One region of the Bradyrhizobium sp. UBA2491 genome, then DNA from elsewhere that is predicted to be linked to it. Evidence: predicted binding sites of a transcription regulator. Region 1 holds the regulator's gene; each other region holds the start of a gene.
What was found. The regulator LexA, encoded in region 1, represses DNA repair genes until DNA is damaged. The targets are predictions, from matches to a motif close to TGTTCNNNNTGTGTTCNG.

Region 1 (6,976 bases):
GTCTCGCGCGGTACGCTGACCGAGCCCGGCAAGAACTCGCCGTTCCGCGACCGCTCGGTCGAGGAGAACCTCGACCTGTTCCGCCGCATGAAGGCCGGCGAGTTCTCCAACGGTGCCCGCGTGCTGCGCGCCAGGATCGACATGGCCGCCGGCAACATCAATCTGCGCGACCCGGTGCTCTATCGCATCCTGCACGCGCACCATCCGCGGACCGGCGACACATGGTCGATCTATCCGAGCTACGACTATGCGCACGGCCAGTCGGACGCCATTGAAGGCATCACCCATTCGATCTGCACGCTGGAGTTCGAGGATCACCGCCCGCTCTATGAGTGGCTGCTCGACAAGCTGCCGGTACCCTCGAAGCCGCATCAGTACGAATTCGCGCGGCTCAATCTGACCTACACGCTGCTGTCCAAGCGCGTGCTGACCCAGCTCGTCCGCGACGGCCATGTCTCCGGCTGGGACGATCCGCGCATGCCGACCATCGCCGGCCTGAAGCGGCGCGGCGTGCCGCCGGCGGCGGTGCGCGAATTCATCAAGCGGATCGGCGTTGCCAAGGCCAACAGCGTGGTCGATGTCGGCATGCTCGAATTCTGTATCCGCGAGGAGCTGAACCGCACCGCGCTGCGCCGCATGGCGGTGCTGCGGCCGCTGAAGGTCGTGATCGAGAACTATCCGGAAGGCCAGGTCGAGGAGCTCGAGGCGATCAACCATCCCGACAATCCCGAAGCCGGCACCCGCAGGATCGCGTTCGGGCGCGAGCTCTATATCGAGCGCGACGACTTCATGGAGAACCCGCCGAAGAAGTTCTTCCGCCTCTCGCCCGGCAATGAGGTGCGGCTGCGCTATGCCTACTTCATCAAATGCACGGGCGTGATCAAGAACGACGCCGGTGAGGTCACAGAGCTGCGCGCGACCTATGATCCCTTGACCAAGGGCGGCAACGCGCCTGACGGCCGCAAGGTGAAGGCAACGATGCACTGGCTGCCGGCGGCGCAGTCAAAGCCCGCGGAGATCCGCGTCTACAACCAGCTGTTCGCCAACCCGAGCCCGAACGCCGCCAGCTTCGCCGCCGACCTCAATCCGCAGTCGCTGGAAGTGCTCAGCGATGCCCGGGTCGAGCCCGCGATCGCCGAGGGCAATTCGCCCGACGCGATGCAGTTCGAGCGGCAGGGCTATTTCGTCCGCGATGCGGATTCGACGCCCGACAGGCTGGTGTTCAACCGCACCATCGGCCTGCGCGACACCTTCGCCAAGGAAGTCGGCGGCAAGAGCTAGCGCAGTAGAGCGACAACAGACGGACGCGATCGATGCCAAGTGAAACCGACGATATCGCCTCCGGCATCATTGCCAAATGGTCTGCCGGATTCAGCACGCTCGACGCCGACGCGCTCTCGGCGCTCTATTCGCAGCACGCGTTCTTCTTCGGCTCCAACCCGACGCTGTATCGCGGCCGCGACGGCGTCAAAGCCTATTTTGCCGGCCTGCCGCGCTGGCGCGCGCCGCGCGTTCAATTCAGCGATGTCAGGACCGATCGGGTCAACGACGGTCTCGTCAACATGGCGGGCATCGCATCCTTCTTCCTCGACGGCGACGCGCCGTCGCTCGTCGTCAAGATCACCTGGGTGATCACGCGCGAGGAGGGCGATTGGAAGATCGCCTGCCACCACGTCTCGTCGCAGACACCGCTGATCTAGGCTCCTGCCAGCGCCCGGCTGTCCCCACAGGTCACAGCCCCCGGTTGCGTGTTTCGGTTCCGTTCCGCTAGTCGGGTGACTGCGGCATCCGCTAGCCTGCCGCCCGGCAGGGATCGCAAGCGGAATGGCGGAGCAGGGCACCACCCCGGGCGGCAAACGCGGCTATGCCGGGACGTGGCCGCCGCGCGCTGCTGTGCCGGCCGGTGGCTATGTCCCGGTGTCCGCCAGCACCTGGCGGCCTTTCGTCGAGACGCTGCGGCAATGGGCGCGCGCGGAGGCGGGCGCTGGCCGGCTGCTACCTTGGGTGCCGGTGGCGTTCGGGACCGGCATTGCGTTCTATTTCGCGGCCGAGCATGAGCCGGTGCTGGCGGTCGCGGCCATCGTCGCGATTGCGCTCGGCCTGCTCGCTGTTCTGCTGCGGCGGCGGAGGGTGTTTGCCGCGCTGGTGCTGCTGGCCGCGGTCGCCGCAGGCTTTGCGACGGCGACCTGGAAGACGGCGAGGATCGCGCATGCCGTGCTGGCGCGCCCGATGTTCTCGGTGGCGCTGACCGGGTTCGTCGAGACGCGCGACATCCGGGAGAAGACCGACCGTTTCGTGCTGCGCGTGGTGTCGATGGAGAGCCCGCGCGACAACACCAGATTGGAGCGCGTCAGGCTCTCGGTGAAGAAGGGCACGGCGCCCGAGGTCGGCAGCTTCGTCGAGTTGAAGGCGCGACTGATGCCGCCGCTCGGGCCGCAGCGTCCGGGCTCCTATGATTTCGGCCGCGACCTGTATTTCCAGGGCATCGGCGCGTCCGGCTTCGTGATGGGTGCAGTCAAGACCAGGGAGCCGCCCGCGGCCGGCGGCTTCGCGCTGCGCTACGCTGCCTTCATGCAAGGCCTGCGCGACGCCATCGACGCCCGCATCCGCACCACGCTCGATGGCGACCAGCGCGCGATCGCCACCGCGCTGCTTACCGGGCGGCGCGACGCGATCACGACGCCGGTCAATGATGCGATGTTCATCTCGGGGCTCGGCCATGTGCTGTCGATCTCCGGCTATCACATGGCCGTGGTCGCCGGCGTGGTGTTCTTCACGGTGCGGGCGTTGCTTGCGCTGTTTCCGGCGCTGACGGCGGCACATCCGATCAAGAAGTGGGCGGCGGCGGCCGCGCTCGTCGCCGCGGCATTCTATCTGCTGCTCTCAGGCGCCGAGGTCGCGACGCAGCGGTCGTTCTTCATGACCGCGGTGGTGCTGATCGCCGTGATCGTCGACCGCCGTGCGATCACCTTCCGCACCCTGGCGGTGGCGGCGCTGATCGTACTCGCGATCGCGCCGGAGGCGCTGGTGCACCCGAGCTTCCAGATGTCGTTTGCCGCGACGCTCGGGCTGGTCGCGCTGGTGCAGATCGGGCTGCCGAACCTCCTGGCTTCGCCCGACCATTCGGTGACCGCGCGGGTGGCGCTGTGGGGCGGGCGCGAGCTCATGGTGCTGATGCTGGCCTCGCTGGTGGCGGGGCTCGCGACCACGCCCTACGCCGCGTTCCATTTCCATCGCGTGACGCCCTATGGGCTGCTGGCGAACCTCGCGGCGATGCCGGTGGTGTCGGCGGTCGTGATGCCGGCCGGCCTGCTCGGGCTCGCCGCCATGCCGTTCGGCTTCGACGGCGTATTCTGGGCGATCATGGGATTTGGCATCGACTGGATGATCCTGGTGACGCAATGGGTCGCCGCGCTGCCCGGCGCGGTTGGGCGGATGGCGGCGTTTGGCACCGGACCGATGATCCTGGCCAGCGCCGGCATCATCCTGCTCGGGCTGTTGCGCACGCCACTGCGCTGGTCGGGCGCCGTACTGCTGGTGGTGGCCTCGGCGTGGGCGGTGCGGGTGCCGCAGCCGGATGTGCTGGTCTCCGCCGACGGCCGCAACGTCGCGGTACGCGGCGGCGACGGGCGGCTGCATCTGATGCACAGCGCCAAGGATGCCTTCCTGGTGAAGGAGTGGCTGGCGGCCGACGCCGATGCGAGGACCGCCACCGATGCCTCGCTCGGCGAAGGCGTGTCCTGTGATGCGAGCGGCTGCGTGAGCCAGGGGCCCGGCGGCTTCGTCGCGCTGGCGATGCGGCCGGAGGCGTTGGCCGACGATTGCGAGCGCGCGGTGCTGATCGTGACGGCACGGCCGGCGCCGCAAGGCTGCGCGGCCGCCGTGGTCGATGGCGACCGGCTGCGGCGCCACGGCGCGCTGGTGCTGCGGCGGACGAAGGACGGCTTTGCCATCGACGCGGTCAGGCCCGGCGGGGTCGACCGGCCGTGGTCGCCTGCGGTTCCTGGCGACGGCGAGAGCGAGACATCGCTGCGCGCGCCTGCCGCCGCGCCACGGCCCGCCGTGGACGCGACGCCGGCTGAGGGCGATCTACAGGGCGAGGATTAGCCGTTGTCCGGCGAGGGGCCGGTCGGCAGTTCGAACAGGCCGAGATGATATTCATCGGAATCGGGGCCGGCGTCGGGTTTCCTGACGAGTGTGAAGGTCGCCTCGGGAAACTGCTCCCAGACCTTCAAATCGTCGGCCGTCACCGTCAGCCAGCCGAACCGGAACATGTAGCGACCCGGTTCCGTGACGCGTCCAGCCTTCTGCCATGTGACCTTGTCGACCACTGCGCGGCTTTCCTTGGGTGCACTCTCCGTGGGTGCACATGCTCCGCGCGCGATGATGCGCCAAGGCGCCCGCCGACGCAAATCTTCCAGCGCGCCCCGGAACCCGACGTCCGGGGTCGCTCGAAATCGCTTTGGTCATTCGCCGCCGAACAGCTCATTCCGCGGCGACGATGCGTTTAACCCAAAAACAGCGACGCGAATGCGGAGGGCCGCCGCTCCACAGCCTTCGGCTTGTGCTCGACCGCCGGATGCAGCGCCGGCAATTGCAGCACGCTGACGCGCTGCCCCTCGACCAGCTGGGTCACCAGCACATGGCTCCCGTCGGGGAATTCGACCGCGTCATGATGTCGATCCGGAACGTCGGGCTCGACTTCGTTGAACACGCCGACCCGGAAGCCCATCGTCTTGGTCCAGATCCAGCGGCTGTCGTAGCGAACGTTCTCGGCGAAAGCGAGCTCGGTACCCGGCAGCATGCAGACCGCCACAGTGGGATCGTTCTCCGAAGCAAAACCGCGGGTCGACGTGCCGCGGAAGGTCGTCGTGATCAGCGTCTCTCCGACAATGGCGGGGCGCGATGCCACGGCGTGCAGACTATAGTCACACATCGGATGGCTCCTCGTTTCGAGGTAGCGACCCGTGCCTCTCCTTGAGGCATGGGCCTCTACCAGAGTGGACGATAGCGAACGAGTGTCGGCTCGTTTCGAGGCGATTGTACGACTGGCCGTTGAACGCTCCGATCACAAACACGCGACGCTGCGTGGGAGGTATCGGAGCGCATCGGGCAGACTGCACCTTGCGCTATCTTCCAAGGAACGATCCGATGTGTCGCTCGTTCCTCGCCGCCGCAAGTATTTGCGGCTCAGTACACGTATTTGCGCTCAGTATTTGCGATACAGCCCGATCAGCTTGCCCTGGATGCGGACCCGGTTCGGCGGCAGGATACGCACTTCATAGGCAGTGTTGGCCGGCTCCAGCGCGATCGACGCGCCGCGGCGGCGGAAGCGCTTCAGCGTGGCTTCCTCCTCGTCGATCAGTGCCACCACGATGTCGCCGGTGTTGGCGACGTCGTTGCGCTGGATCAGCGCCATGTCGCCGTCGAGGATGCCGGCATCGACCATCGAGTCGCCGCGCACTTCCAGCGCATAATGCTCGCCGGTGCCGAGCATGTCGGGCGGCACGCTGATGGTGTGGCTGCGGGTCTGGAGCGCCTCGATCGGCGTACCGGCCGCGATCCGGCCCATCACCGGGACCGCCACCGGGCGGTTGCCGTCGTCCTCGGCGACCGGCGGGGTCGCGGGACGCTTGCCGAGGGTGCCTTCGATGACGCTCGGGGTGAAGCCGCGGCGGCCGTTGCCGCCGCCGGCGGAGAGTTCGGGCAGCTTGATGACTTCGATGGCGCGGGCGCGGTTGGGCAGGCGGCGGATGAAGCCGCGCTCCTCCAGCGCAGTGATGAGGCGGTGGATACCGGACTTCGAGCGCAGGTCGAGCGCATCCTTCATCTCGTCGAAGGAGGGCGGCACGCCGGCCTCTTTCAGACGTTCATTGATGAAACGCAGAAGTTCGTACTGTTTGCGCGTGAGCATCTCGAGTATTCCCCCGGTTGATAGCGTCGTTCGATTCCGAGACTCTTCAGTGGGGCCTGCAGGCCGGGCCTGACCTCGGGAGCATGGTGCTTGCTGCAAGCGCTCCCTGGCGGCCTCCCGTTTGTAGACACCAGTACTCGAAACAAATCATGAACGGACACTATATGTTCGATATGTGTTCCGCAACCTCTTAATTTCCGGTGAACGGGTCAAGGCAACACGCAACCAGCGAGCCGCGAAAGCCTCACTCCGGCAGCGTCAGGATCTCACACTCACTGCCCTTGGCAGCGGCGGGCGCAAACGGCGGACGCACGAGAAGTGCCCGCGCCGCAGCGAGATTCCCGAGCAGCGACGAGTCCTGCTGCATGACGGGCGTGGCGACCAGCGAGCCGTCCGCGCGCTCCTCGAGACGGGCGCGCAGATAGTCCTCGCGCTGGTCGTTGGCGGCGAGGTCGCGGCCGAGCAGCGCGCTCGTGCGGACATGATGAACGGTCTTGCGGCCGCTCAGCGCACGAATCAACGGCACCAGAAACAGGAAGGCGCAAACATAGGACGACACCGGATTGCCGGGCAGGCCGATCACCCGCATCGCGCCGAGCCGGCCGTGCATCATCGGCTTGCCCGGCCGCATCGCGATCCGCCAGAACGCCATCGCGACGCCCTCGGCTTCGAGCGACTGCTTGACCAGGTCGTGGTCGCCGACTGAGGCGCCGCCGGTGGTGATCAGGACGTCGGCTCCGGCCTCGCGCGCCCGGCGGATGCCGACCGTGGTCGCCTCCACGGTGTCGGCGGCAACCCCGAGATCGACGGTCTCGGCGCCTTCCGCGCGCGCCAGCGCCCGCAGCGCATAGCCATTGGAATAGACGATCTGGCCGGGACCGGGCCGCGATCCCGGCATCACGAGCTCGTCGCCGGTCGCCAGCACCGCGACCTTCGGGCGGCGGTGCACCGCGAGTTCCGGATAGTTCATGGCGGCCGCAAGCGAGAGCGCGCGGTCGGAGAGGTGGCTGCCGCCGGTGAGCAGCACGTCGCCCTCGCGGAAGTCGACGCCGGCGGGGCGGA
Region 2 (6,976 bases), on a different contig from region 1:
AGGCCGCGGTGAGATCGAATCCCTGCTTGAGCGCCAGCTTCGCCTCGAGCTCGACGCCCTTGGATTCGACCTGCCCGGTTGCCGCCTGGAAGGCCATGTTGCTGGGATCGGTGCGCAGCACGTTGTCCTGGGTGATGTCGAACACCGCGGCGGTCAACAGCAGTGGAACCTGCGGCATCTGGTACTTGATGCCGATCTCCTTCTGCTCGCCGGTGGTCGGCCTGAACGGCGATCCCGATACGTCGAGGCCGACCTGCGGGGCGAAGGCCGTCGCGTAGCTCACATAGGGCGCAATGCCGTTGTCGAACACGTAGGAGAGGCCCGCGCGGCCGGTGAAGGCGTTGGCCTTCTGCGTCGACGGCACGCCGTCGAGACCCGCCGTCGTGGTCTGGGAGACCCAGCTCTGGCGACCATTGAGCGTCAGGACGAAGCCGCCGAGCTTGGCCTGCTCCTGCACATAGACACCGACCTCGTCGGTGGACTGCTTGTTGAAGATCGAGAATGACGGCGTGGCAATGGCCTGGGCGCCGTAGTTCATCGTCAGCAGATTGAGGTCGGGCGCCGCTCCGTAACCGATCTTGTCGTTGTAGTAGGAATGACCGTAGTCGACGCCGAACAGCGCCGTGTTCCGGATCGCGCCGAGCATGAACTTGGCCTCGGCCTGATTGTCGAGCGTGACGGTGTTGAAGCTGTCGAGGATCCGCCAGGCGGAGCGCGAGGCCAGATTGGTGCCGCTGTCGATGGAATCGATCTGGGTGTATTTCGCGTCGACGTCGACCTGGTAGAAGCGGAAGTTCTGCCGCACCGTCCACACGTCGTCGACATTGTGCTCGAACGCGTAGCCGATCCGATACTGCTTCTGGTCCATCGCGCTGAACGCCGGGTCGTTCGAATAGATGTTGGTCAATTGTCCGTCGGGCGAGTTGAAATTGCCGATGCTCGCGGCGGTCCGGCTGGTTTGATATTCGCTCAGGATGGTGAAGGACGTATCGGCGTCCGGCCGCCAGGTCAGGGCCGGCGCGATATAGGCGCGATCGTCGTCATTGCCGGGATACCAGGTCTTTGCGTCACGCAGCAGACCGGTCAGGCGGTAGTACAATTGGTCGCTGCCGGGCACCGGCCCACCGATATCGAAGCTGCCCTGGTAACGATCATAGTTGCCGGCCTGAAGCTGCACCTCGCCGAACGGCGTCATGGTCGGCCGCTTGGTGGTGACGTCGACGATGCCTCCCGGAGAGCCAAGGCCGTAGAGGCCGGAAGCCGGGCCGCGCAGGATCGACACGCTGTCGAGACCCCAAGGCTCGATCTTGGGAATGGCGAAGTTGCCGCCGCCCTGGCGCAGCCCGTCGCGATAGATCCCGGTATAGGTCGCATCGAAGCCGCGGATGTAGAAGCTGTCGAACCGCGGATCATAGCCGAACGCCGTCGTCGTCACGCCGGGCGTGTAATTGACGGCATCCTTGAGCGTCTGAACGTTGCGATCCCTGAGCTCCTTTTGCGTGACCACGGAAAGCGACTGCGGCGTCTCGATCAGCGCCGTGTTGGTCTTGGTGCCCGCCGTGCTGCCGGTCGCGACATAGCCGGTCGTCGTGCCGATCGCGCCGCCGGCGCCCTGCGACCGCGGAGCCTGACTCTGAGCGGGCGTTGCAGCGCCAACGCGGCGGCTCGCCGCGGCCGCGCGCGAGGCGCTGGCGCGGCGAGTTGAAGCGACGGCACTGCGCTTCCTGGCGGCGCCGGGATCTTCGACCGTGACTGCGGGAAGCGCGGTCGTGTTATTTTGCGGGGCGCTGCTCTGTGCCTGAGCGCTGGCGACGTTCGTGCTCATTGGCACAAGCAAGACCGAACCGAGAAACGCTGCATTGATCGCAGCCGTTGATGCAAGCAAGCCATGCTTGCGTCGCGACCCCATTCCCACCGAACAAATCCCCAGATGCCCCGATTGATCTTCGATCGAGCCGCTCGCGCGTGATGAAGCGAGCGACGATCGAGGCGGACTTCTATCGGCGCGATGAGTGAAACTCCACACGCGCAAAATAGAATCGATAGAAGCACGCGCGACGCACGACATTGGAGCGATTCAAAACCGACATGTTGTCGCAGCAAGCTCTTCAACGCGATGAGCCGATGCGCGTCTTCGCTCTCACATATCTCTCGCACCAGGTGTCATGCGCCCTCGCAATGATGTTGATTTCATCTTGCGGCGCTCGCGTACATGACGTGGTCGCGCGCGATGTCTTCGACATCGACAATCCGCGTCATTGCGACGTGACGCATCGCAGTCTGCGTGCAGTGATGGGTCAAAAGCAAAACGGCCTCTCCGCATCGGAGAGGCCGTGTTCAACTATCGGGCGGCAGACGAATGGGCTGCGGCTATTTCTGCTTGGGCAGCAGGCCCTTCAGCTTTTCCATGTCCTTGACGTTCATCTTCATGCCGCCGGGCATGATGATGTCGCCCGGCTTCTGGTCGCTCTTGCAGGCGCCGAGCCACTTCGCCTCGATGGTCATCGTGGTGTCGCGGGTCCCGGCCGCGCCGCCCTCGGAGTGCGAGGTGCTCTTGACCGTATAGGCGGAATTGAAATCGCCGACGATCTCGGAGTGCCCCTGCACCGTCATGCCCGCGACGCTGCACACGCTATCGCTGACATAGCCGGTGGCGGTCTTCTGGACGTCGTGCTTGGAACAGACTTCCTTGGCCATCGGCGAGGCCGCCGCGCTCATTTCCTTGTCGGTGGTCTCGTCGGTGCAGTGCTGCATGGTGATTTCCGGCATCGGGCCGCCGGTGCGCAGCATTTTCATTTCCCACAGGCCCGGCTTGCGGATCGGCAGGTCGACGGCGCTTGCGGCGCCGGTGGACAGGACGAGGCAAATGGCCGAACCAAACAAGGCAAGCTGTCGGGTCATGCGGTGAGCTCCCGGCTGGACGATCGAGGAATTGAGAGCGGCCTCAGTACCGCGTGCGCAGCGGTCTCTCAGCCGCTCCATAGGGCACCCAGCGGCAGGCGAACGAAACATAGCCGCCCGGATAGCGCTGCACCGCGAGGAACTTGGCGACCTTGCCGTAGGAGGCGCAGTGATCGACGGCGAGCTGCCGTGCGTCGGTCTGGGTCGCCAGTGAGTAGGCGATGATACCGCCGGTATCATTGCCCTTGAACGCCGGCACCGGCTGCAACCAATCGGCCCGCGCCGAACCAACGGCCAGCATCCCGCAAACGGCAACAAGGCACGCGGCCAACTTCCTTCGCATCGCAGACTCCATTTCGCTGAGGCCCAACATAGAGTGCGCCGGCCACCGTGAAAAGAACGAGCCGGCCGCCAGAGGCGGACTTCTCCGCAGGTGTTGCCGCGCTGCACTTGACCTTGCCTGGGCTTCACGGCACCGTCCGCCGCATCGGATAATCGGGTGGATTCCCATGCGCAACCTGTTCAACTCCCGCAATAAACTCGGCCAAAGCCTCGGTGTCGGTGCCGCACTTGTGTTCGGCCTTTTGGCGTTCGGCGGTACGGCCCAGGCGGCCAATCCGTTCGAATTGAATTTCGGGCTGTCGGGACCGCGTTACGACGGCAATGTGGCACCGTGCGAGCGGGCCCTGCCGTCGATCAGCTATCAATTCAATGAGAAGGAAGCCACCTTCTGGAATTCGCCGCTGGTGATCACCGGCTTCAGCCGGATCCACGAAACCGCGTTTCGGCCCTGGCAGTCCGACAACATTCCGCGCCGCTACTGCGCGGGCGACGTGATGCTGAGCGACGGCAAGGTCCGCACCGTGCACTACTCGATCATCGAGGACGGCGGCTTCAGCGGATTTGCCGACGGCGTCGAATGGTGCGTGACCGGGCTCGACCGCAACTGGGCGTACAACCCGTCTTGCAGGGCCGCGCGCCCCTGATCTCCGGCCAGCTTGGTCAAACGGAAGCCGCCGCCATCCAGACGGCGGCTTTTGTTCTTGTAATGTTCCAAATGCCTGCTAGGCTTGGAACAGTCGCGTGAGGGGAGCGTTTGATGCCTCGGTTGGTCACCATTTCCCGATTTCTGATTTCCGCTGCCTTGATGCTGTGCGGTGCGGCTGGTGCCTCGGCCCAGGATCGCCGCCAGAACGCGCCGGGTGAGTTCGATTTCTATGTGCTGTCGCTGTCATGGTCGCCTTCGTTCTGCGAGGCGGCGAGCGAGCGTGGCAACAATGGCCGCGGCACGCAGGCGCAATGCGGCGGACGGCCCTACTCCTTCGTGGTGCACGGGCTGTGGCCGCAATATGAGCGGGGCTTTCCGGAATACTGCCAGCGGCCCTCGCCGCGGCTCGCGCGCAACATCATGACCTCGATGCTCGACCTGATGCCCGCGCCCGGGCTGATCTACAATGAGTGGGACAAGCACGGCACCTGCTCCGGCCTCGGCGAACGCGCCTATTTCGAAGCGATCCGCAAGGCGCGCGCCGCGGTGAAGATCCCCGAGGAATTCCTGCAATTGTCGGAGCCGAAGACGATCGCGCCCGACGAGCTGGAAACCGCGTTCATCAAGGCCAATCCGGGGCTCAGCAACTCGGCGATCTCGGTGACCTGCAACAGCGGCCGGCTCAGTGAGGTGCGGATCTGCATGAGCAAGGACCTGCAATTCCGCGCCTGCGAGGAAGTCGATCGCCGCGCCTGCCGCCGCGATCAGGTGGTGATGCCGCCGGTTCGCGGCGGCTGAAGCCCTCCCCATCGCTGCCGGGCGGAAGGGTGCGCGCCTTCGTGCGCACCGTCCGGCTATCGACGTCGTCACGAAACAAGCTGATGTCGCGTAGATGGCCGGGACAAGCGCGGGCATCACGCAGTACAACATGCACTCCCTTTGGAGCGCAGCGCGATCACAGCATGAACTACCGTCACGCCTTTCATGCCGGCAACTTTGCCGACGTCATCAAGCACATCGTGCTGGTCCGCATGCTCACCTATCTACAGGACAAGCAGGCCGCGTTCCGCGTCATCGACACCCATGCCGGCGCCGGGCTCTATGACCTGACGTCGAGCGAAGCGCAGCGCGGCGGCGAATGGCTCACCGGCATCGCGCGGCTGATGCAGGCGCGGCTCTCCGACCAGGCGCTGCCATTGATCGCGCCCTATCTCGACATCGTCAGGGCATTCAATCCGCGCGGCGAACTGAAAGCTTATCCCGGCTCACCGCTGATCGCGCGCGCGCTGCTGCGTCCGCAAGACCGCCTCACCGCCTGCGAGATCGAACCGACCGCGCGCAAGCAATTGATCGACGCATTGCGGCGCGATGCGCAGGCACGCGTCGTCTATCTCGACGGCTGGACGGCGCTGCCCGCATTCGTGCCGCCGAACGAGCGGCGTGGCCTGGTGCTGATCGATCCGCCGTTCGAGGCAAAGGACGAGTTCGAGCGGCTGGCCCGTGCGTTCGCCGAAGCGTACGCGAAGTGGCCGACCGGTGCCTATCTCTTGTGGTACCCCGTAAAATCCCGGAGAGCCACCGACGAGCTCGCGCGCAGCGTGGCTGCCGCAGCAGCAAGCAGCCGGCCCGCCGGCAAGTGCTTGCGTTTGGAATTCAGTGTGGCGCCGCAAGAAGCCGACGCCGGCCTCGTTTCCACCGGTCTTTTGATCGTGAATCCGCCATGGACGCTGGCGGGCGAACTGAAGATCATCCTGCCCGAACTCGAGAAGCCGCTTGGTCAGGGCGGCGCAGCGCGCTTCAGACTCGAGACGCCTAAACCTTGATCGACAGCACCCACTGAAAAGTTCGATTTTGAGCATAGGCAATCTGCGCGGAACCGTATTATGCTCATCCTGTTACGACTGGCTTTACGTTCCGCTTCCGCGAATGGTTGCGGCGGAGTGACAAGGCCGAAATAAAATCCAGGCAGACCGGCGGCGTGACGCCGGCCTGTTCAGGTGGCCAGGCTTCCGACAAGCGAATGTCGGTCAACGCTACGCGGCGTGCGCGTAGCGGTGGAGCAATACGGGGGAGGAGTTTCCCGATGGCCATGACTGGGACAGTCAAGTTCTTCAACGGAGAGCGGGGCTACGGCTTCATCAAACCTGACGATGGCGGCCGCGATGTGTTCGTTCACATCACTGCTGTCGAGCGTGCAGGATTGAAGGACCTGACTGAAGGACAGCGCATTAGTTTCGAGGTTGAACCCGACAAGAAGGGCAAGGGCCCGAAGGCGGTCAACCTGGTGGTTTCATGATGAGCGCTCGCGTTGCGCTGCCCGTGATGAAAGCCGATTGAAACGTTGCGTGTGAGTTGACTGCCGAGCGTACTCGCGCTCGCTGCACGACCAACCTGCATGATGCGGACGCGACTTGCGCCGCCCGCATATTCGAAGCGTGCGGCCCACCGATTTGATCGGCGGATGCCGCGGCGCATGCTGCCGCACGCAACGTCGAGATCGTCAGCACAAAGAAAAACCCGGCCGCGCGAGGCGCGGCCGGGAGTTGAGATCAGACGTTTTCTTGTTCTCAGAAGTGATAGTTGATGCCGGCGCGAACCAGGCTGAAGCTGTAGCCGTTCGACGCACCGCCGGTGATCGTGAAGTTGCTGTTGGCGAGATCGACGTAGAGATACTCGATCTTGGCGCTCCAGTTCGGGGCAAAGCCCATTTCGGCGCCGGCGCCGACGGTGAAGCCGGCGTTGGTGTGGCTCTCTGATACACCGAAGGTCTCGCCGCGAAGCTCGCCGAAGGCGAGACCGCCAGTCGCATAGAACAGCACGTTGTTGACCGCATAGCCGGCGCGGCCACGCACCGTGCCGAACCACGGGTTGGAGAATTTCCAGGGTGCGAACCGGTCATCCGCGGTGGTGCCCTGGATATCGGCCTCGAAACCGAACACCCAGGGTGAGCCGTTCTGGAAATTGTAGCCGGCCTGCACGCCGCCGGCGAAGCCCGACGGCTTGGTCGGATTGTTCTCGACCGAACCCCAGCCGTAACCGATGTTGCCGCCGAGATAGGGGCCGGCCCAGCTATAGGCATTGAGCGGC
Region 3 (6,976 bases), on a different contig from region 1:
GCGAGGATCACCAGCCGCGTGGTCGACTGTTCGCCGATCTCGGTGCCGAGCAGTGCGGTGGCGACGCTGACGAAAACCACGACCGGCAACAGTTCGAGCACGAGGCGCCCGACCACGAAAGGCAGCCGGATCACCGACTGCCAGGCCCGCGCCAGGCTGAGCCGGCGGCGATGCAGTTCGGGCTCCGGCGTGACGTCGGCGACCGATGACGGTGGATCGACACTCGCCAGCACCTGCGCCGGCACCCGTGCGGTCCGCGGCAGCCGCTGCTCCAGGAACGCCACTGGCCGCTTGATCAGGCGAAACACCACCCATTCGGCGGCCAGCGCACATCCGAACACCAGCGCCAGCTTCCAGGCGATATCGATCAGCAAACCATAGGCAGCGGGATCGTTGGCGGTGCGAACGAACCAGTAGTAGAACGCCGGGAAATGCGTCAGCGTACGCGCAACATTCGCGACCTCGCGCGACATCTCCGTCACCTGCTCGGATACCATCAGCAGCAGTTGCGCGCCGAGACTGTCCGCGGTGAGTGGAATCGGCGAACGCTGCTCGGGCGCGGGCTCCGCAGCCGCCGGCTGAGCCGTGGCCTGCGGCGAGGCCTTGGCGATGGCGCGCAGCGTGTTGATGATCTCGCCGCGCTTCTTGTCGTCCTGCAACGTTTCGAGCGCGCGCTTGGCCTGCTCCGGCGTCAACGCGTCGCTGGTACTTGGTTGTGGCGGCGCTGGCTTGGCGGCCGGTTGCGCGAGCACCGGAGAGACCAACAGGGTGAAGACGAGAAGAATCGCAAAACGGAGTTTGTGCGACACGAGAGCCTCATAAAAACAATGGCGCGACGGAAGATTCCTGGGAGAGAATCTGCCTCGCGCTCGCGTCATGTCGGATAACTCCTTTTCGCCCCGATGATGTGTCGGAAGTTTGCCGCTGTGGCGGCCATGTCTTGGCATTTGCCGCAACATGATCGTCACAAGCATTGAGCGGCGTTTACACATGCGCCGCGTTCCCTGCCGAGCCGGCCGACCGGCTCACCACACGTCAGGGGTGAGGTGGGCAAATCTTTCGCTTGACGCAGGCCGACGGCCATGATGTTCTCATTTTGTTCTTTTTGTTTCCGATTGCGTTTCGAGGATCCGATGCACGACGTCCTTGCCGAGAGCGGCCCGATCAAGCTGTTCATTCATGACGACGACGAGACACCGATAGATTTCATCCGGAACCTGCTGCGGACGGTATTTGGCAAGTCCGGGAAAGAGGCGATCGCCGCCACCGCACGGATCGAGGCCCTGAGCGGAATTGCATGCGGCCCCTATCCGGCGACAGTGGCCCGGGCATTGCTGGAGTCGGCCGAGCAGCTGATCCGCAGCAACGGCTATTCCTTGCTGATCACGAGCGCAGCTGCCGATGCGGCCCGGCCATGCGAGCTCTGTGGCGCGCTGGACCCTGTCACGGACGTTTTCCTCGGCCGCAAGACGGTCTGCCTGTGCAGCAACTGCCTGCTCGCCACCAGGGCCAGTTCGGAAAACCTGCCGGGCGAGGAGTTCCGATACGCCTTCGTAGCACTCGATTGGCATTTTGCCGGCGTGCCGCGCAACCAGATCCTGACCAGGTCGCGGCAGTTTCCCGGGCATATGCGTGCCGATGTTCAGATCGCGATCGACCGGCTGTTCGACACGCCGCTTCATTTCTTCGGCCTTCATGAGGAACACCGCTACGAGACCCTCGCCTTTGCCGCGCTGATGGAGAACAGCCGCAACGCACCTGCAATCGCGCCACCGCAATATCACGACGTCGACGTCGGGGAGCCGGAGCCGGTGAAATGCCTCACCAACGGATTATGGCTGTGCCGGACCGAACAGCTGCGCTACGCGGTGCTGCTCAGCCACCACCGTGATTATCAGAGCGAGCCGAGCTTGCGGATCGAGCTCGCGGTGCCGGCAGGCTCCGCAGGAAACAGCCTCGTGCAACAGACCTTTGCCGAGCTCGAAGCTGCCGTGCATACGGCACGATCCTACCGCGGCAAGATCCTGTCGCTGGAAGACGCCGCCGACTATCGCGGTCGCGCGCGCGGCGTGACCGTACATCGTCTGCCGACGGTCGCCCGCGACGACGTAATCCTGCCGGACCGGACCTTGCGGCTGCTCGACCGCAACGTGCTCGACTTCGTCGAGAGCCGCGATCTGCTGCGCAAGCTCGGCCAGTCGACCCGCAAGGGCATCCTGCTCTATGGCCCGCCGGGCACCGGCAAGACCCACACCATTCGCTATCTCGCCACCAACCTGCCCGGTCACACCACGCTGATCATCACCGCCGAGCAGGTCGGGCTGCTCGGCGCCTATATGAACCTTGCGCGGCTACTGCAACCGACCATGGTCGTGATCGAGGATGTCGACCTGATCGCGCGCGACCGCAAGGGCATGAGCGGACCGTGCGAGGAATCCCTGCTCAACAAGTTGCTCAACGAGATGGACGGCCTGAAAGAGGACTGCGACATCCTGTTCGTGCTGACCACCAACAGGCCGGAAGAGCTGGAAGGCGCGCTGGCCGGCCGGCCCGGCCGCATCGACCAGGCGATCGAGGTGCCGCTGCCCGACGAAATCGGACGCTGCAAGCTGATCCGGCTCTACGGCCGTGGCCTGCCGCTCGAACCGTCCGTTATCGATGCCGCGGCGCAGCGCACCGAAGGCGTCAGCGCCGCCTTCATCAAGGAGCTGATGCGCCGCATCGCCCAGGCCAGCATCGCCCGCGACGGCGGCCGGCATATCACCACCAAAGACATCGACGGCGCGCTGAACGAGATGCTGTTCGACGGCGGCCGGCTCAACGTGAAGCTGCTCGGCGGAGCACAGCGGATGAGCGCGGGGTGAGGCCGCGCCCGGCCGCATGGTCGCCGCGGGCAACAACCGCCGCTGCCTGATCAGCGGAGGCTGTTGCGCAGAATCTGAAGCTGCGTATTGATCGAGCTGGTCAGCAGTTGGTTTAGGAACTCGTGCGCGTAGGGATTGCTGATGTCCCTCCGCCATGGTCGCTTGACGATCGCTGGCATCGGCTTGCCCGCATTGGGACCGCGCGCAAAGGCAACCGTGATCTTGTCCGTGTTGACTTGCGACAAACTTCCCAATGCTCCCGGTCCGGTAAAGTTCACGAGTTGCCAGGTCGGCCCGATCGCGCTCAGATTCTTCGTGATCACGAACGTGATTGTTCCGCCGAACACCCCGCCCGGCGTCGCTAACGTAATGGTGTCGTCGCGGCGAGGCGTCAGTGCGGCCATCGCCACGAAATCGCTGAGGCCCAGCCTTCCCGATAGATTGGTATCTGCGGGCGGGCATTCATGGAGATTCGTGCCGCTCTTCCATTCGCGATAGATTTCCCGCGTCGACAACTGAATGTTCTCGGTGAAGGTATGGTCGCGTGACCCACTGAGAGTGCCGCTGACGTTGAATGTGAACGACGTCGGCGGATGAAGGTAGCTCATGTTTGGCGCCAAGCCGCCAGTATCATTGACCTCAACCGATAGCGAGATCTCGGCATCGTAGTCTCCGTTCAGGAGAAATCGTCCATGGAATGCGGCCACGTCGTCGCTATCATCGCGAACCATCTCCTTGATCTCGCACTGGATGCGATCAACGATCGACTTCACCGTCGGTTGGCCGGCAGAATCATATGGAACATCGTAGATCGGTACGGCACATCCGCTGAGGAACGAGGCACACAAAGCGGCAGCGGCAAGCATTCCCGGTTTTGCGGGTGACATGGCAATCTCTCAAAAAAAATGTTCTGGTCGTCAATCGTTCAGGCGCAAGAGCCTTCGACCCAGTTCGCAACCGAACCGGGATGAGCATTGGCAATCGCGTTACATTCGGCTTCGGTGACGCCCGAGATATCGCGATCGGGCACGCTGGGAGCCGCTATGGTGCAGCACCCCTTCGGATGTGCGGCCGCGGCCCTTGTCGTTGCGGCCTGCGGCAAGGCCGCCGTCATTCGCGGCTTCCCTGCGGCCTTTGCTTTCTTGGCCTTCCTTGCCTTGACCTGCTTACTTGCCTTGACCGGCTTCTTTGCCTTGCCGGCCTTCCGTGCCTTGGCTTTCTTCATCAGACCCCCCAGCCGATGCGATCGTTGCAATGATCGGTTTCCGCATTCGGCGCGCACGCGGGGGAAGCTTCAATATGTTTTGTTGCAGCTTTAGAATTTTTCAATCATATGTTGCATCAAATCCACATTCCCGTGTCCGGTGAGCTCTACGACGCCGGCGGCAGCAGCAATTTGTGCGCACCTTGTGCCACCCGCGCCAGCTCGTCCGACATCCGCGCCAGCACGCCGTCCCAGGCCTGCGGCTTGTCCTGGCGGAACAGCCGCATGGTCGGGTACCAGGGCGTGTCGGCGCGATCGCGCAGCCAGCGCCAGTCGAGCGCGTACGGACACAACATCCAGACCGGGCGGCCGAGCGCGCCGGCGAGATGCGCCACCGAGGTGTCGACGGCGATGACGAGATCGAGCGAGCAGACGGCCGCCGCGGTATCGGCGAAATCGCCGAGCGTCGGCGCGAGGTCGACGATGTCAGCGGCAAGCCGCCGCAGCACCGGCGCATCGTCCGGGCGCGGCTCCTTCTGCAGGCTGTAGAGCTGGACGCCAGGCGTCACCAGCCGCGGCAGCACGGCGTCCGCCGATAGCGAGCGCTGGCGATCGCCCTTGTGCCTGGGATTGCCGCTCCAGACCACGCCGACCTTCAGCGCGGAGACGCCGCTCAGCGCTTCGCGCCAGCGCGCGAGCTTGACGACATCCGCTTGCAGATAGCAGATCGCCGCGGGGATGGTCTCGACGGTGGTGCGGAAGATCCGCGGCAGACTGAGCAGCGGCAGTTGCAGATCGAACGGCGGCAATGGCTCGCCGCGCGCGAACACCGCGACATCGGGCAGCATCGGGCGCAGCAGCGACACCAGCGCCGGCTGCACTTGCAGCAAGATCCGGCCGCCCCTGTCCGCCAGCATCGGCACGTAGCGGACGAAATTGATGGCGTCGCCAAGCCCGTATTCGGCGAACAGCAGCAGCGTGCGGCCTGCGAGCGGCTCGCCCTGCCATTCCGGCTCGTCGAACACGGGATCGCCATCGCTCAGCATCTTGGCCTTGCGGCGCCACTGGTATTCCTCGAAGCCCTCCTCGAACTCGCCATTCATCAGCAGGAAATGAGCGTGGTTGTAATGCGCGAGCGGCTGCTGCGGATCGAGCGTGATGGCCCGGCGCGAGGCCACCAGCGCCGCGTCGATGTCGCCGGCATTGCGCAGCGCGACCGCCAGATTGGCGTATCCCTTGGCGAAGTCGGGGTCGAGCTCGATGGCGCGCCGATGCGCGGCCACCGCGGCATCGACCAGGTTCTGGGCCTCGAAGATGATCCCGAGATTGGTATGCGCGGCCGCATGGTCCGGCTTGATCGCCAGCGCGAGTTCGGCGCACGCGATCGCATCATCGACCTCTCCGAGCTCGAACAGGCAGGCGCCGAGATTGTTGAGGATGACATGATCTGACGGGTCGCGGGCCGAGACCTGTCGATAGATGCGGACGGCTTCGTCGCGCTCGCCCGCCTCATGCAACACCATGGCAAGCAGGCGTTGCGGAGCGAGGTTGACCGGATCGAGCGCGATCGCCCGGCGATAATGCTGGATCGCATCCCGCAGCCGGCCCTGGCGATAGCTTGCCGCGCCGAGGCCGCTGTGCAGCCCGGCATTGCCGGGTTCGGTGCCGAGCCCGCTGCGATAGGCCGCGACGGCGGCATCGAGCTTGTCCTGATCGGTCAGCACGTTGCCGAGATTGAGCCAGACCCCGCAATAGGCTGGATCGCGCGCGATCACGTCGCGATAGGCCTGTTCCGCTTCGATCAGCTTTCGCTGCCCGGCCAGCGCGACGGCCAGATTGAACCGCGCCCGCGTCAGGCCGGGATCAAGTGCGATCGCGCGGCGAAATGCGGCCTCGGCCTCGTCGAAGCGCGACAGGTCGCACAGCGCAGCACCGAGCTTCATGTGGAGGCCGGTATCACGCGGCCGCAGCGTCACGCCACGCTGGAACGCCGCCACCGCGCCCTCGTGCTCGCCCTTCACGGCGAGCGCATCGCCGAGCGTGCCGAACGCGGGTCCATGATGCGGATCGAGGCTGAACACCCGGCTCAGCAGCACCGCGCCTTCCGCGGCGCGATCGGTCACGAAGGCGATCACCGCGGACAGATGCAGCGCCGGGACATGATCGGGATCGGCGGTGAGGATGTCGCCGCACAGCGCGCCGGCCTCCGTCGCGCGGCCCGCGCCATAATGCGCAACCGCATCCAATAGCATCCGATCAACCACCGCATTGCCCACGATACCACCCCGTCGTCATGACCCCGATGGGGATTAAACGGATGGCGCCGCCAAATCCGGCACGCGAATATCGGACAGGCGTGTCAGATCTTGCGACGGGTCGCGAGGCGCGACGCTCCGGATCCGGGCCTCGTTTGGTCGAGGCAATCCTGAATGGCTTTGCCGAGCCGCATCACGATCAATTCGGGATCACCATGATCAATCGCCGGCGAGCGGAGCGCGGCACGCAGTACGGCAAAGCCGAGCACATAGGACGTGATCAGCGCCGCGCGCAGCTCGGCTTCTGCACCGTCCATGCGCTCCGCCAGCGGCTTGACGAAATGAGCATGCAGCGCCTGCGACAGGATCGAGGCCGCGACGGGACTGCCGACGGAGCGAAGCAGGAACGCGAATTCGTCGAAATCCGCGGCAGGCGGCTTCTCGATCGGACCCAGCAAATGCCTGGCGACGCGCGCACCGAGACCGTGCAGCGGCCCCTCGAAGGCCGGCTCCAGGCTGAAGGCGCCGTTGGCAATTTCGGCGAACAGGGTTTCCTTCGACCCGAACAACCGCGGCAGCATCGCGGGATCGACACCGGCATCGGCAGCGATCTCGCGGACACCGACCGTGTCGTATCCGGCGCGGGTGAAGGC

Region 2: B2W55_RS32035 (ribonuclease T2 family protein) is a predicted target of LexA. The motif match lies at 3,940-3,957, and genes of this name have one in related genera.
Region 3: B2W55_RS29060 (ATP-dependent Clp protease adaptor ClpS) is a predicted target of LexA. The motif match lies at 1,087-1,104, and genes of this name have one in related genera.

What each region holds. Positions count from the first base shown of each region.
Region 1 covers NZ_DDOP01000066.1:68,205-75,180, reverse strand. The annotation lists gene B2W55_RS22115 (glutamine--tRNA ligase/YqeY domain fusion protein) at 1-1,281, shown strand, start outside; gene B2W55_RS22110 (YybH family protein) at 1,314-1,700, shown strand; gene B2W55_RS22105 (ComEC/Rec2 family competence protein) at 1,825-4,107, shown strand; gene B2W55_RS22100 (hypothetical protein) at 4,104-4,331, opposite strand; gene B2W55_RS22095 (hypothetical protein) at 4,508-4,936, opposite strand; gene lexA (transcriptional repressor LexA) at 5,210-5,914, opposite strand; gene glp (gephyrin-like molybdotransferase Glp) at 6,159-6,976, opposite strand, start outside.
Region 2 covers NZ_DDOP01000096.1:7,495-14,470, reverse strand. The annotation lists gene B2W55_RS32055 (TonB-dependent siderophore receptor) at 1-1,825, opposite strand, end outside; gene B2W55_RS32050 (DUF3617 domain-containing protein) at 2,371-2,901, opposite strand; gene B2W55_RS32045 (hypothetical protein) at 2,945-3,244, opposite strand; gene B2W55_RS32040 (hypothetical protein) at 3,411-3,887, shown strand; gene B2W55_RS32035 (ribonuclease T2 family protein) at 4,049-4,687, shown strand; gene B2W55_RS32030 (23S rRNA (adenine(2030)-N(6))-methyltransferase RlmJ) at 4,852-5,712, shown strand; gene B2W55_RS32025 (cold-shock protein) at 5,973-6,185, shown strand; gene B2W55_RS32020 (outer membrane protein) at 6,457-6,976, opposite strand, start outside.
Region 3 covers NZ_DDOP01000081.1:216,973-223,948, reverse strand. The annotation lists gene B2W55_RS29065 (mechanosensitive ion channel family protein) at 1-809, opposite strand, end outside; gene B2W55_RS29060 (ATP-dependent Clp protease adaptor ClpS) at 1,134-2,864, shown strand; gene B2W55_RS29055 (hypothetical protein) at 2,915-3,751, opposite strand; gene B2W55_RS29050 (hypothetical protein) at 3,790-4,089, opposite strand; gene B2W55_RS29045 (tetratricopeptide repeat protein) at 4,236-6,320, opposite strand; gene B2W55_RS29040 (TetR/AcrR family transcriptional regulator) at 6,428-6,976, opposite strand, start outside.